Regions from separate parts of the Paenibacillus sp. IHB B 3415 genome, predicted to be linked through region 2. Evidence: predicted binding sites of a transcription regulator. Region 2 holds the regulator's gene; each other region holds the start of a gene.
What was found. Region 2 encodes Rex, which represses fermentation and respiration genes when NADH is low (regulators of the CRP and FNR family bind a similar motif). Its sites were predicted from a motif close to TTGTGAAATATTTCACAA; they were not measured.

Region 1: the regulator Rex is predicted to act here: its motif matches at 1,784-1,801, upstream of QW71_RS30435 (flavocytochrome c).
Region 3: the regulator Rex is predicted to act here: its motif matches at 2,069-2,086, upstream of QW71_RS31940 (formate/nitrite transporter family protein).

What each region holds. Positions count from the first base shown of each region.
Region 1 covers NZ_JUEI01000092.1:6,492-11,249, forward strand. Annotated here, with positions in the region: gene QW71_RS30430 (FAD-binding oxidoreductase) at 1-73, shown strand, start outside; gene QW71_RS30435 (flavocytochrome c) at 208-1,767, opposite strand; gene QW71_RS30440 (GNAT family N-acetyltransferase) at 2,134-2,745, opposite strand; gene QW71_RS30445 (TetR/AcrR family transcriptional regulator) at 2,769-3,341, opposite strand; gene QW71_RS30450 (hypothetical protein) at 3,773-4,231, shown strand; gene QW71_RS30455 (response regulator) at 4,684-4,758, opposite strand, start outside.
Region 2 covers NZ_JUEI01000098.1:5,293-10,050, forward strand. Annotated here, with positions in the region: gene dinG (ATP-dependent DNA helicase DinG) at 1-2,062, shown strand, start outside; gene QW71_RS31190 (redox-sensing transcriptional repressor Rex) at 2,214-2,867, shown strand; gene QW71_RS31195 (amidohydrolase) at 2,854-4,155, shown strand; gene QW71_RS31200 (DUF5590 domain-containing protein) at 4,182-4,703, shown strand.
Region 3 covers NZ_JUEI01000102.1:30,154-34,911, reverse strand. Annotated here, with positions in the region: gene QW71_RS31950 (formate--tetrahydrofolate ligase) at 1-229, shown strand, start outside; gene QW71_RS31945 (FAD-dependent oxidoreductase) at 584-1,948, shown strand; gene QW71_RS31940 (formate/nitrite transporter family protein) at 2,187-3,014, shown strand; gene QW71_RS31935 (MFS transporter) at 3,703-4,758, shown strand, end outside.

The DNA.
Region 1 (4,758 bases), on a different contig from region 2:
ACGCCCCGAGCTGGAGCTGTTTTCGCTAACCCGTACAGCGAAGCCTGCGCCGTCTCCGGCAATTCAGGGGTAAGCAGCAGAGCCTACGGGATCCTTGCTGCATCCGGCGGTAGCAGCAGAAAGTACACGCAAAAAGGGATGTCCGCGAGCCTGACGGCTGCGGAGCATCCCTTTTTTATGATAAACCCGACAATATGGAATAATAGCTTATTGCGCTTTTACAAATTCAGCAGATTTGATCCCTGCCTGGCGTCCGAAAATAATGATTTCGGCTACAGAGTTCCCGCCGATCCGGTTCTGGCCGTGTAATCCGCCGACTACCTCACCTGCTGCAAAAAGTCCTGTGATCGCTTTGCCGTCTTTGTTCAAGACCTCTGTATTTGTGTTAATCACCACACCACCCATAGTGTAGTGGATTCCCGGGCCGATTTGGATCGCATAATACGGTGCGCCGGACAGATCATTGTCCATACCTGTAGTTCTGCCGAATTCCGCATCCGACTTATTCTTCACTGCGCTGTTCCAGGTATCTACCGTCGTTTTCAGCTGATCTGCCGGAACATTCATTTGTTCTGCCAGCGCCCGGGTGGTATCGGCTGTTTTGACAACACCCATCTTGATGTACTGGTCCACCGCTTTGACGCGGGATTTCACGCCGGAATCAAACACCAGATACGCTGATTTCTCCGGAAGTGTATTGATGGAAGCTGTTACTTTATCACGGGTATCCATTTCGTTGCCGAAACGTTTACCCTCACTGGATACGAGGATTGCGCCTTCGCCCCGGACCGCTTCACCGATCAGGTAGGATTTCTCCTGCTGTACGGTCGGGTGAACCTGAATCTGATCCAGATCTACCGTTGTGCCGCCAACCTGTTCAATCATCCGGATGCCGTCGCCGGTGCTGCCGATCTGGTTCGTGGTCACATAACCTTCGAGGTCAGGTCTGACTTCGGTAATCATCTCCATATTGGCGCCGAAGCCGCCGGTTGTTACGATCACTGCTGATCCGGTAATTGTTTTCTCATCGGCCTGGTTAAACAGCACCTTGACGCCGTTCACTTTGCCATCCTGCACTGTAAGTTCCTTCACGTCCGCATTAACGAACAATGGAATCCCTTGCTCTTGTACATTTCTTACGAGTCCGGCAACCAGATATTGACCGACTGCTGAGCCGTCTTCCGGACGGTGGGTACGCTTCTCTTTCATTCCGCCGGTAATCGTAATATTGTTCAAGCGGATGCCGATCGAATCCAGCCAGTCAATGGCACTTGCGGAATTGTCCACGAAAAAGCGGAGCAGCTCCTTGTTGTTCGTATCATGGCCGCCTGCCAGTGTCTCTTCATAGAACAGATCATTGGTGTCCTCGATGCCCTGCTCCTTCTGGAACTTCGTCTGCGAAGCGTTCATACCCGAAGAGGATTTGGTAGTATTACCGCCGGCAACCGGCATTTTCTCGAGAATAACCGGGTTCATGCCGTTAGCCTTTGCTTCCAGCGCCGCCGACATTCCGGCACCGCCTGCGCCGACAATGATGATATCATATTTATCTTTTAACTGATCGTACGGTGTATAGCTCGCTTCGGATGCTCCCGATACGGCTTCGGCTGTCTCTTCAGGTGCAGTGGTTGCTGCAGGCTCTGTGGTTGCGCTGTTCTTACCCTTGCTCTCATTGACACTGCCGTTAGCATTGTTGTTACCGCAGCCTGCGATAACCAGCATAACGGAAAGAACGAGTATAAGAGTCGCTGCAAATCTCTTTTTCATAGTAACGCTTGCCCCCTTGTGCATATTTTCACAATTATCATATCCGCAAAAGGGCCGTCCTTGGAAGCTTACGTAATTAAAGAAATCATTAAGTAACTAAAGTAAGCGGACAAACAGCATCTACTGTTGTTAATTTTTGCCACTTTGCAGGATTGGTGAGCATTTAAGTGCTGTTTGTCCAACTGCTGCTCCAACACGATCCCATCATTCATCAGCAAGTGTTGAAAATCCAACTATTGTCTTACCTCTCTCGGCCCCTAACCTCCCGGCTTGCTATCATCATTTCCGAAAGAAACAAAACTTCCCGATCCTCTTGCGGATCGGGAAGCTTCCCGATCCTCTTGCGGATCGGGAAGGGGGCACGCGCTAGTCCAGCAGCTTCTCCATATGCAGCACTTTGGCAAAGCCGGCTTTTGCCGTGAACAGCCCGGTATTCTGCACCTTGAAGGTTTTGAAGCCGAGCCGCTCATAGAGCTTTTTGGCTTGCGGATTGGTGTCAACGACCTCCAGCAACATCTTGTTGCGGTTCGCCGACCGGGTTAAGGCAAAGGACGCTTCCAGCAGCCGGGTTCCGATCCCCAGCCCTCTTGCCTCACAGGAGACGACGAGCGGATCAATATGAATGGAGTCCTTCGGAACGCCGCCGTGAAACATACGATATATACCGTAGGCTGCATAACGCCACGCGCCGCCCGCTATGCCGAACGAATGTCTGAGAGCCCCGTAACCCAGCGTTGCGAAGAAGCCGTCTCCTTTTTCCAGACCGACGAATCCAACCACCCTTCCCTCGCGTACCGCATACAGACCGTTCTCATAACGCAGACTCCGGCACAACACCTCCACGACTTGCTTCTCATTGCGGGTAAATATCCACAGGGCATTGAATTTCAAGGCAAAAGCCTGATAAAACAGTCTGGCAACCTCGCCTTTTTGCACTTCTTCCAGGCGGTCGACAATCTCTACGTCTAACGTTGACATACAGCTTCCTCCTTTATGTTGCTTCAGCTACCGCTTCGTCCTGGGGCGCCGAAGCCTTGAATGACGGTGGATACCAACAATTGCGGAGCATCATTCTTCGCAAGATTGCCATTCTGGATCTCCTGCCAGGCAACGAACAGCAGATTATACATGACGGTTATCATCCAGTGGGCGGGCATCGCGGCATTCAGCAGACCGCGTGTCTGCCACCCTTCCACAGCTTCCCGCAGCGGTTGCTTGATGCGGGCTTCCTCGGCAAGAATATTAGGATTCTCGTCAACCGATGCCGCGAAGCTGAGAAAAGACATCTTGCTGCCCAAAGGAATCAGCGCCTCGAACACCTCCGTCAGGAAGCGGAGCATATCGCTGTCATCATTCATGATTCCTTCAAGCGCTTCATCCACCAGCCCGATGGCATTCAGCGCCAGCGCATCCAGCAGCAGCTCCCTTGTAGAGAAATAGCGATGCAGCGTCGCAATGCCGATTTGAGCATGATCCGCGATCTCCTGCAGCGTAGCCGTCGGCTTCAACGCCAGCAGCTCCGTTGCTGCGTCCAGAATAGCTTTCCGTTTATTGTCCTTAACACTGGGTTTCATGAACATAGGCCTGCCTTTGCTGTAGATTAAGTGATATCTTTATGAATATAATGATATATTTATCTATCATTTATTATTATTTTATACTCATGGGCAGCTGGTGTCAAATTGTTGATGTATATTAAAAAAACCCCTCAAAAAGCGTCAGAACGCTTCTTTAAGGGGGCAAGGCATTTTTCTCCAGTAGAGATTTCACTTATGTTCACCATATTTAATTCTTCTTTCATTTATAAATATAAAAAACGGCCTTTAGGTGGACTGTTTCAAGGCTTGTATAGGACAACAGGCTAGATTTTATACAAAGTGACTTCATAATCTTCAAATACAGTGCCGTTACTTTAACTCCAATTAAAGTAAGTGAATTTGCGTGCGGATGTTTATAGTTTTATAATTGGGACTTACACAATCGTATGACTAGGAGGAACAGAACCATGGACAAAAGCAAAAAATATATGCTTGCCGGCGCCATCCTGACCGCAGCTGGTGTTTCTCTAATGACCTATACAGCAAACCGTTACACTTCCTTCAAAAAAGTGGTGGCCAGAACCATCCGGCTGGAGGATATTGCCTCCCTTGAAATCACCCGTCTGTCCTCTGTTCCCGGCGAACAGAAGGATATTGTGGTTACGGAGCCGGAGGCCATCAAACAAATATGTGATGATTTCGCCGACGTCCGGTTAATGAAATCAGCGCGGAATGTAAGTACAGACAACAAATACAGCTATTATATTATCATCGTACAGGCAGACCGGAAGCAGCGGTTTGATATTATCCTCAAGGGCAGACAGCATATGATTATTTACGATAATGATATGAACAATCCGCATTTAAAAGCTTATAAAATTATGGGTTCCTTCCATCCGCAGGCATTGAAGCTGGCTTTTGCCTGATTGCGGGGCTGTATAAACATGGAGTCATAGCTGGCAGTGGTGGGGCAGCCATGACTCCAGTTCCCATCGATATTTTGAAGCTCTGATTTCAATTCTCCTTATTTCCCTCAGGGGGAGATACGAATCCTTATCTTTTCAAATCGAATAAATCCTGGTGTAGAGGACTGAAATTCCGTTATTTGGGCAGATTAGGCGGATTCGTTGACTAATCGGACTCAGAATCGCTTATTTGACCAGATATACCTCATTTCGGGCTCGAATGAACAGGATAAGGGATTCTCAGTCCGTTTCATCCTCATAAAAAGGTTATTTGGAGATATAGCGGCTTCTCAGTCCGCTTCACTTACAGGCTTGAAATATCAACAATTTTTCCGATCACACAATCTCCCAGGCAACAAAAAAAGGACCCGAAGGCCCTCCATTAACCACCAGTTACCCAATTTACCAGCCGCTCACCTATATTTACTTATAAGTTCATGCCCCTCCGGCTTCACCTTGTACATATATACCGGTCTGCCTACCGCGCC
Region 2 (4,758 bases):
CCAGGAACTGATGATCCAGGAGGTCATGACGGCGCTTGATCAGGATAAGCATCTGCTGATTGAAGCAGGAACCGGCACCGGCAAATCGCTGGGCTACCTGCTTCCGGCCATTTATCACAGTGTCCGCAGTAATCAGAAGGTCATGGTCAGCACTCATACGATCAACCTTCAGGATCAGCTGCGTGAGCGCGACATCCCTCTTTTGACGAGTGTTGTGCCCTTCCCGTTCAAGGCAGCGATCTTTAAGGGAAGAGGTCACTATTTGTGTCTCCGCAAGTTTGAACATAGAATTAATAAAAGGGACTTCACAAGTCCCAGGGAAGAAGCGCTTACGGCCGCGCAGATGATGGTCTGGCTGACCCAGACGGAGACCGGCGATGATGAAGAGCTGAACTTAAGCGGGCGCGGCGGTGATTTCTGGGAGACCGTAGCCAGTGATACCGACTCTTGTCTGGGACGCTCATGTCCGTGGTTCCGGAAATGTTATTATCACCGGGCCAAGCATGAAGCCGGGATTTCCGATGTGGTGGTGACTAACCACTCCAAGTTATTCGCAGATGTTAAGGCCGGGCATCAGCTGCTTCCGGCTTACGAGCATCTCATCATTGATGAGGCGCATCATCTGGAGGACATTGCCGGCAAACATCTCGGAATGCAGATGAAATATTTCACCGTGGCGCATACGCTCACCCGTCTGTACAAGGACAGCCGGAGCGGACAGCTGCCTGCCCTGCGCCAGACCCTGCAATCGTCCGGCAGTGAGCAGGCTTCGGAATGGAGCAGTGTTATCGACCGGATCTATCCGGATCTGCTTACCGTCAAGGAGTCCTGGGATACACTTAGCGACAAGCTCTTCGGCTTGCTGCCTGAACGCAGCGATGCCGGAGCCGGTGAAGCCGGCCAGCTTGTCGCACGCCTGCAGCCGGGCAAGAAGCCCAAAGAGTGGGAGGAGCTGGCTGCTCTGGAGAATACACTCCATCTCAGCTTGAGCGATATCATCCGCAAGGGTGATAAAATGCTTAGTGAGATGCGTGATACGGACAGCCAGTCCTCTTCGGACAGTCTTGTGACGGATATCGGCGGGTTGTTCAAGGACCTGGCCTCCATCCGGGAGCAGATCCGTTTCTTTATGGGACTGAACGACGAGAATATCGTCTACTGGCTGGAGGGGAGCGGCAATTACCGCGGCAAATCGCTGCAGATGTATGCCGTTCCGGTGGATGTGAGCACCCAGCTCAGGGAGCTGTTCTTCGACAAGAAGAAGAGTATCATCCTGACCTCGGCCACCTTGTCTGTGGATAAGTCATTCCAGTTCATGATAGATAATCTCGGTCTTGGTGAGGCTGCAGAGCAGGGCCGTCTGATGACAGCCCTGCTTCCGTCGCCGTTCAAATACCGTGAGCAGGCACTGCTTGTCATTCCCCGTGATTTCCCGAGTGTCAAGGGAAGCATTGGGGATGCCCGCTTTGTGGATACACTGGTCCATTCTCTGGCAGAAACTGCCGTGGCTACCCGCGGGCGGATGCTTGTGCTCTTCACCTCCTACAAGATGCTGCGCCAGGTCTATGATCCGCTGAAGGAGGCCCTGGCTTCGCAGGATATCGCGGTGCTTGGACAGGGCGTAGAAGGCGGCAGCCGGAGCAAGCTGATCCGGCGGTTCCAGGACAGTTCGGCGTCTGTCTTGCTGGGTACGAGCAGCTTCTGGGAAGGTGTAGATATTCCCGGGGAAGCTTTGACCTGTCTGGCCATTGTCAGACTTCCGTTCCAGCCGCCTAATCATCCGCTGGCTGAAGCGAAGTCGGAGCTGCTCCAGGCACAGAAGAAGAATCCGTTCATGAAGCTGTCCGTCCCGCAGGCCGTAATCCGCTTCAAGCAAGGCTTCGGGCGGCTGGTCCGCACCGCGCAGGACCGCGGAATCGTTATTGTATATGATACCAGGGTAATCGAATCTTATTATGGGAAGTATTTCCTGTATTCGCTGCCCGGTCCCAAGATGGAGCATATGCTGACGGATCAGATCGTTCCGCGGATTGCAGAATGGCTTGAAGATGGCGGGGTTTAATAATCCGTCGCCGGTTGATATTATGTATAAGTAATTATTGTTCTGAAGTCCCGCGCTCCACGGCTGCTGCCCACCGGGCAGTCCCGGAGCACGGTTCCTATAACCGGCTTATCACGAAGCATATGCTATCAAACTTTTAGGAGGAGAAAACATGAAATCGGATAAAATATCGGAGGCCGTCGTTCGCAGACTCCCAGTGTACCTGCGTTTCCTGAACGATCTCCAAAAACGTGAAATCTCAACAGTTTCTTCTCAGGAGCTGGGACAGAAGCTTGATCTCAACCCCGCCCAGATCCGCAAGGACCTGGCTTATTTTGGTGATTTCGGCAGAAAGGGCATTGGTTATGATGTCTCTTATCTGATCGAGAAGATCCGACATATTCTTAAGCTGGACCAGCAGATTAATGTAGCTCTGGTAGGTGCAGGTAATCTCGGCCACGCCTTGTCGAATTACAATGCCTACTTGAAGGATACGATGAAGATTACAGCTGTATTTGATGCTTATGAGCCTAAGGTAGGCCAGCAGATCAACTCGCTGACTGTTCAGCCGATGAGTGAGCTGGGGGATACCATCCGTGCACAGGGCATCCGCATCGGGATTATTACCGTTCCGGACAGTGAAGCACAGAACGTTGCTGACATTCTGGTAGATTCGGGCATTGAGGCGATCCTGAATTTTGCCCCTGTAATTCTTAAGACTCCGGCTAATATCCGGATTCATGCCGCCGATTTCACTACGGATTTGCAGAGTCTGGCGTATTATTTGCATGACGGAAAGGACGAAGCTGAAGATGAGCAGCAATAAAACCATTATTAAAGACGGCCGTTTTCTGGTACCTGGCAGTGATAAGCCGGTGCTGAGCGGTTATATGACCATCGAAAATGATCTGATTACTTACATAGGTGAAGCGAAGCCTGTAATTGAAGAGGGCGCAGAGGTTATTGACGGCAGCCGTCTGCTGTTCATGCCCGGCCTGGTCAACACCCACGGCCATGCGGCGATGTCGCTGCTGCGCGGCTACGGCGATGATATGGTGCTGCAGGCTTGGCTGCAGGAAAAAATGTGGCCGATGGAAGAGAAATTCACCGGTGAAGATGTGTACTGGGGAACCTCTTTGTCTGTTCTTGAGATGCTGAAGGGCGGCACTACGACCTTCCTCGATATGTATGATCATATGGACCGGGTTGCTGAGGTTACAGAGCAGTCAGGCATCCGTGCAGTACTTATGCGCGGTGTTATTGGCCTGTGTCCGGAAGAGGTGCAGAATCACAAGCTGGCTGAGGCGATTGCTTTTGCCCGGAACTGGCATGGCAAGGCTGACGGCAGAATTACTGCGATGCTCTCGCCGCATGCGCCTTACACCTGTCCTCCGGAGTTTTTCATGAAGTTTGTCCAGGCGGCTCATGATCTTGATCTGCCGATGCACACGCATATGTCCGAAACGCGTCATGAAGTGGAGCAGAATGTGGCCGATTACGGCCTGCGTCCGGTCGCTCATCTGGAGAAGCTGGGAATGTTCACCCGGCCGTCCCTGATCGCCCACGGTGTTCATCTGAACGATGAAGAGATTGAGATTCTGGCCCGCCACAATGTTGGCGTATCCCATAATCCCGGCAGCAACCTGAAGCTGGCCAGCGGAGTAGCCCGTGTTCCTGAGCTGCTTAGAGCAGGAGTTAAGGTCTCCCTGGGTACGGACGGTGCGGCAAGCAACAACAACCTGGATATGTTCGAAGAAATGCGGCTGGCCGCGCTGATTCACAAAGGCGTAAGCGGTGATCCTACAGCAGTACCGGCTCCAGAGGCGCTGCTGATGGCGACCGAATATGGTGCACAGTCTATTTTCCTGAACCAGGTAGGCCGGCTTGCAGCAGGGATGAAGGCCGACTTCATCGCGATTGATATTGATCAGCCGCATTTGCTGCCGCATACCGATCTTTTGTCCCATGCGGTATATTCAGCCAGTGGCAAGGATGTGGAGCATGTCTGGGTGAACGGCAAACAGGTTGTGAAGCACGGACAATGCCTGACACTAGATGAAGAAGCCATCCGCCGCAAAGCGCAGGAAACGTTCGAGGGGCTGCTTAAACGGTAATACAGGTTATATGGAAAGGAAGCTGCATGTTGAAGAAGAGGAGAAAATGGCTTCCGTTGGGGATTTCCCTGGTTCTGCTCCTTCTGTTCGGACTAAGCCAGTTTTATGCCTACATTATGAAGGATCAGTGGAACGAGCGGAGTGAAGCCAAAGAGATTGCCAGAGCGCGGGACGGCTTAACTGAGGTATCCAAAGCACAGAAATCCGTCTGGGATGAAAATGCGATTTACTGGGTGCTTACCGGAAAAAATGATGCAGGAACCGAGCTGATGGTTTGGGTCCGCTTTACCAAGGAAGGCCAGCCAGCCGGAGGCGACAACGATTTATACGCGGAGGAGCTCAGCAAAGGGACTTCTGAGGCGCAAATCCGTGATATTATAGCTGCCCAGCTTCCGGGTATTACGATTAAGCGGCTGCTGCCGGGAGTGTATAACGGAGAATATGCCTGGCAGCTGTTCTACAAAAAGGACGGCAGGTTCTATTACAGCTTCTACCGCTTCACAGACGGCAGTGCCATCGGTGAAGGGTATAGCCTGCCTAACCGGTAAGCGGCAGCAGGCAGTATATTACAATTTAAGCGGGGGAAACAGAGTCACTGTTCTC
Region 3 (4,758 bases), on a different contig from region 2:
GCTTCAGGTCTGTATGGCCAAAACGCCATATTCCTTCTCTGATCAGCCGAGGCTGCTTGGAGCACCGGAAGGCTTCACCATGGGTGTCCGGGACATTACGCTGTCCCTTGGCGCAGGATTTGCTGTAGTCATCACAGGGAACATTGTCACGATGCCGGGCCTACCCGCCAAACCGGCTGCAGAAGGGCTGCTGGTCGATGAAGATGGTGTGATTTCCGGTTTGGAATAAAAGGTTTTTTGGCTGCAGGAAGGCGGCAGCCATCCATTCGATAGAGCCTCACTTGTTCCGCAGAAGGTTTGCGGTGAAGTGGGGCTTTTTTGCTGTAAAGATTAGAATTTATACAGTTCCACATCCTAACGCTGCTTCCTGCTGCTGACAGACATAATGTCCTACTGGCGGGGGAAGCTAATGCAAGAAGAAAAGAAACTCGTGTAGATAATTAAAAATTGAAATTGTGAACAATGTGAGGAAATTCACAAAAGCACTTGTAATGTGATAAATATCACAATATAATCAGTGTATAAAGTGAAATTAATCACAACTACAGAGAAACAGGCTTGTAAATTGGAGGAGGAAGAAATCATGAAAGTAGCAGTCATTGGATGTACACACGCCGGAACCGCCGCAATTGTTAATACCGCACAGCTGTACCCGGATGCCCAGATTACGGTTTACGAGCGCAACGATAACATATCGTTCTTGTCTTGCGGCATTGCGCTTTACGTAGGGGGAGTCGTCAAGGACCCGCAGGGATTGTTCTATTCTTCCCCGGAACAGCTTGCAGCACTGGGTGTGCAAACGAAGATGCGCCATGAAGTGACGAATGTGGATACCGCCCGCAAAACATTGAAGGCCCGCAACCTCGCTACAGGTGAAGAATTTGAAGATACGTACGATAAGCTAATTATGACAACAGGCTCATGGCCGATTGTGCCTAAGCTGGAAGGTATAGAGCTGGAGGGGATTCTGCTCTCGAAGAATTATAATCACTCCAACACCATTATTGAACAAGCGCAGAAGGTGACAAGAATTACAGTAGTCGGAGCCGGATATATCGGCGTTGAGCTGGTTGAAGCTTTTCAGATGAACGGCAAGGAAGTTACCCTGATCGACGGGGAAGACCGCATTCTGAGCAAATATCTGGATGAGGAATTTACGGCTCCGATTCAACAATCTCTTGAAGAGCACGGCATCAAGCTTGCGCTTGGAGAGAAGGTTGCAGCATTCGCCGGAGAGAACGGCAAAGTGACTAAGGTCATTACAAGCAAGGGAGAGCATGAAACCGACCTGGTCATTCTCTGCATCGGCTTCCGTCCGAATACAGAGCTGCTCAAGGGTCAAGTCGATATGCTTCCGAACGGCGCTATTATGGTCAACGATTACATGCAGACCAGCCTGCCGGATGTATATGCCGCTGGTGACAGCTGTGCGATTCATTACAACCCGACCGGTAAACATGCCTATATCCCGCTCGCTACGAACGCTGTACGCATGGGGACACTGGTAGCCCGCAATCTGGTCTCGAACACGATTCCTTATATGGGCACGCAGGGAACATCAGGCATCAAGATTTATGAAGACAATATTGCCGGTACCGGACTTACAGAGGAGGCCGCCAAAGCCGAGGGTATGGATGCTGAAAGTGTAATGCTGATTGACAACTACCGTCCGGAGTTTATGCCGACATTCGAGCAGGTTCAGGTAAAAGTCGTATTCGAACGTGCGACCCGCCGCATTCTTGGGGCACAGATTATGTCCAAGATGGATCTGACGCAGTCGATCAATACCGTATCGGTTTGTATTCAGAATAAAATGACCGTGGATCAGCTGGCCTTCATTGATTTCTTCTTCCAGCCGCATTACAACAAGCCTTGGAACTTCCTGAACACTGCAGGACTTCAGGCACTACCCAAGACAGTTGCCGTTAAAGAACCAGTACACATCTAAACCCCCTGATTTCGCCGGGGCCCGCAAGGGCTCCTTTTTTTTGTGGTTTTAACTATTAATTCCGGGTCCGAATGAGAAAAATATTCCGCCGCCTAACCTTTTATGGTAAATTTGACATGTCAGTGAAAACTTTCACTTAGGTTTTCTGAGAGTGATTTTTATCACGTTAATGTGATTGTGATCACGTTACAATGGCATAAAGGAACAAATTTTAAGTAATTAGAAGGGGATAGGAATCATGGCTTATAACAAACCGCAGGGGATCGCCGAAGTAACGGTAGAGAACGGAGTCAAGAAAGCGCACAATCCGCTCAGCACTGTACTTATTCTTGGTTTCCTGGGAGGAGCGTTTATCGCGCTCGGATTTTTGCTGGATATTCGTGTCATTGCCGGTGCGCCTGCAGAGTGGGGGTCCATCGCTAACTTCATCGGAGCTGCGGTATTCCCGGTAGGGCTGATACTGGTGCTGCTTGCCGGAGGCGAGCTGCTGACAGGCAACATGATGGCGGTGCCGCTTGCTTTTATTGCGAAGAAGATTTCGTTCTGGGAAGTGATTAAGAACCTGGTGCTGATTACACTCAGCAACCTGGCAGGTGCCTTGTTCGTTGCTTATTTCTTCGGTCATGTCGTTGGCCTTACATCGGACGGGGTGTATCTGGAGAAGCTGGTAAGTATGGCTGAGCACAAGATTGATGCGACCTTCCTGCAGGCCTTTATCTCCGGGATCGGCTGTAACTGGCTCGTGGCGCTGGCAGTGTGGCTCTCCTATGGAGCAGATAATTTCAGCGGAAAAATCCTCGGTATCTGGTTCCCGACAATGGCGTTTGTAGCCATCGGCTTCCAGCACGTTGTAGCTAACATGTTCCTTATCCCTGCTGCCATCTTCGAAGGACATTTCACGTGGGCGCAGTATTTCGCCAACTTTGCCCCGGTATGGCTGGGCAATCTTACGGGCGGCGCGATCTTCGTCGCAGCGGCTTACTGGATGGCTTACCTGCGTAAGGAGCCGGCAGCTGTAACGGCTGTTGAAGGAATCTCCGCTGCAGGTGTGAAGAAACACGCTTAATTCAAAATCCGCCGGTGATGACCGGCATGTTCAATAGTTTGGCCCAAGCACTTCCTGGCTTCTCGGCACCCTGTTTTTTGGGAATCGCAGAGAGACAGGGAGTGTTTTTTGTAAATATAAGAATTTATATGTTTCACACGATAACTTATCCTTCTATTTCTCGCTGAAACGGATACCGTCCTCTTAAGGACGGCGTATTGGGAATCGCAGAGAGACAGGGAGTGTTTTTTGTAAATATAAGAATTTATATGTTTCACACGATAACTTATCCTTCTATTTCTCGCTGAAACGGATACCGTCCTCTTAAGGACGGCGTAGCCGTTTCTACTTGTAACCCCGGACTCTGCCTGGAATAACTTCAGGGCAAAACAAAATTCGCCGTGCATATCCGACTCGGGGGAACGAAATCGGATTCACGGCGAATAAATAGGGAGTGTTTCATATGCACTATTACCCCGGCCTGCGGGGAACGAATCAGGTCATATCCACCTATTTTCTTTACGTGCAGAAGATGCGGTTATAGAATATAAATAGCACGGCAGGCGGGAAGTGATTTGGAATTTCGCAACAGTGAATTCAATGATGCTATGCGATAAAGCATTAACGCAAGAACTTGCCCTTCATCCTGTTTTCAGATGATACTGGATGGATTAATGACACCTATGTTACAGGGGATGAAAGACAAGTTATGAGATTTTTGCAGGCCTATCCGAAGGAAGTCAAAGTGTTCTTGATTGCCAGTCTCATTAATGCAACCGGCAGTGCGCTAATGTGGCCGCTGGTTACGATGTATGTATTTGATGAGCTGGGACGCAGTATGAAAGATGCGGGAATTGTTCTGCTGGTCCAATCCCTCGGGGGGATTGCCGGGCAATTGCTGGGCGGATCTTTGTATCACAAGGTAGGGGTAAACCGCCTGATTGTCGGAGCACTGGCCATGAACGCGCTGACCCTGTTTGCTCTTCCGTGGGCAAGCGGCAGCTGGAGTATATTCATTATAGTTATGGGCCTGATGGGTTTGTTCAACTCCCTGTCTCTCCCGGCTATTCAGGCCTTTATCGGTTTTCGGTTCGCGGAGCAGCGCGGAGAGCTGTTCAATATCGTCTATGTCTCGAACAATATCGGGGTAGCACTGGGTACCGCACTGAGCGGATTCCTGGGCAATTATATGCTGAGCTTTGTGCTGAACGGTGTAACTTCGGCAGTGTTTGCCGGATTCTTCTTTGTCTATCTGCGCAGGGTGGGGACAGCACCGTCGCCGTCCCATGAGAAAATACAGAAGAAACACCCGCAGGGGGAAGCCTCAGGCTGGAAGCTGCTGGGGCATACGCGGATTTATCTGTACATGGCTATTGGTTCGATGTTTCTGCTGATCGGCAATTCGATCTGGAATACCGGAGTATCGCCGTTTATTATTTCAGAAGGCTGGTCGAAGCAGTTATACGGCTTCCTCTGGACGCTGAACGGCGTACTTATCTTTGCCGCGCAGCCGCTGGTCAGTCTGATCAAACGCTGGTTCGCAGGGACTTCTACTGCGCAGATGACAGCAAGCGCCGTATTCTATCTGGGCGGGTATGCGGTCATACTGTTCATGCCGAGCTACCCGGGCATGCTGCTGGCGATGGTGCTGGCTACACTGGGTGAGATGCTGATCTCTCCGGCCATGCCATCCTTCATCTCGGAGCATGCCCAGCGCAGTGCGCCCTTCTATCTCGGGCTTAGCGGCGGTATCGGCGCGGTCGGC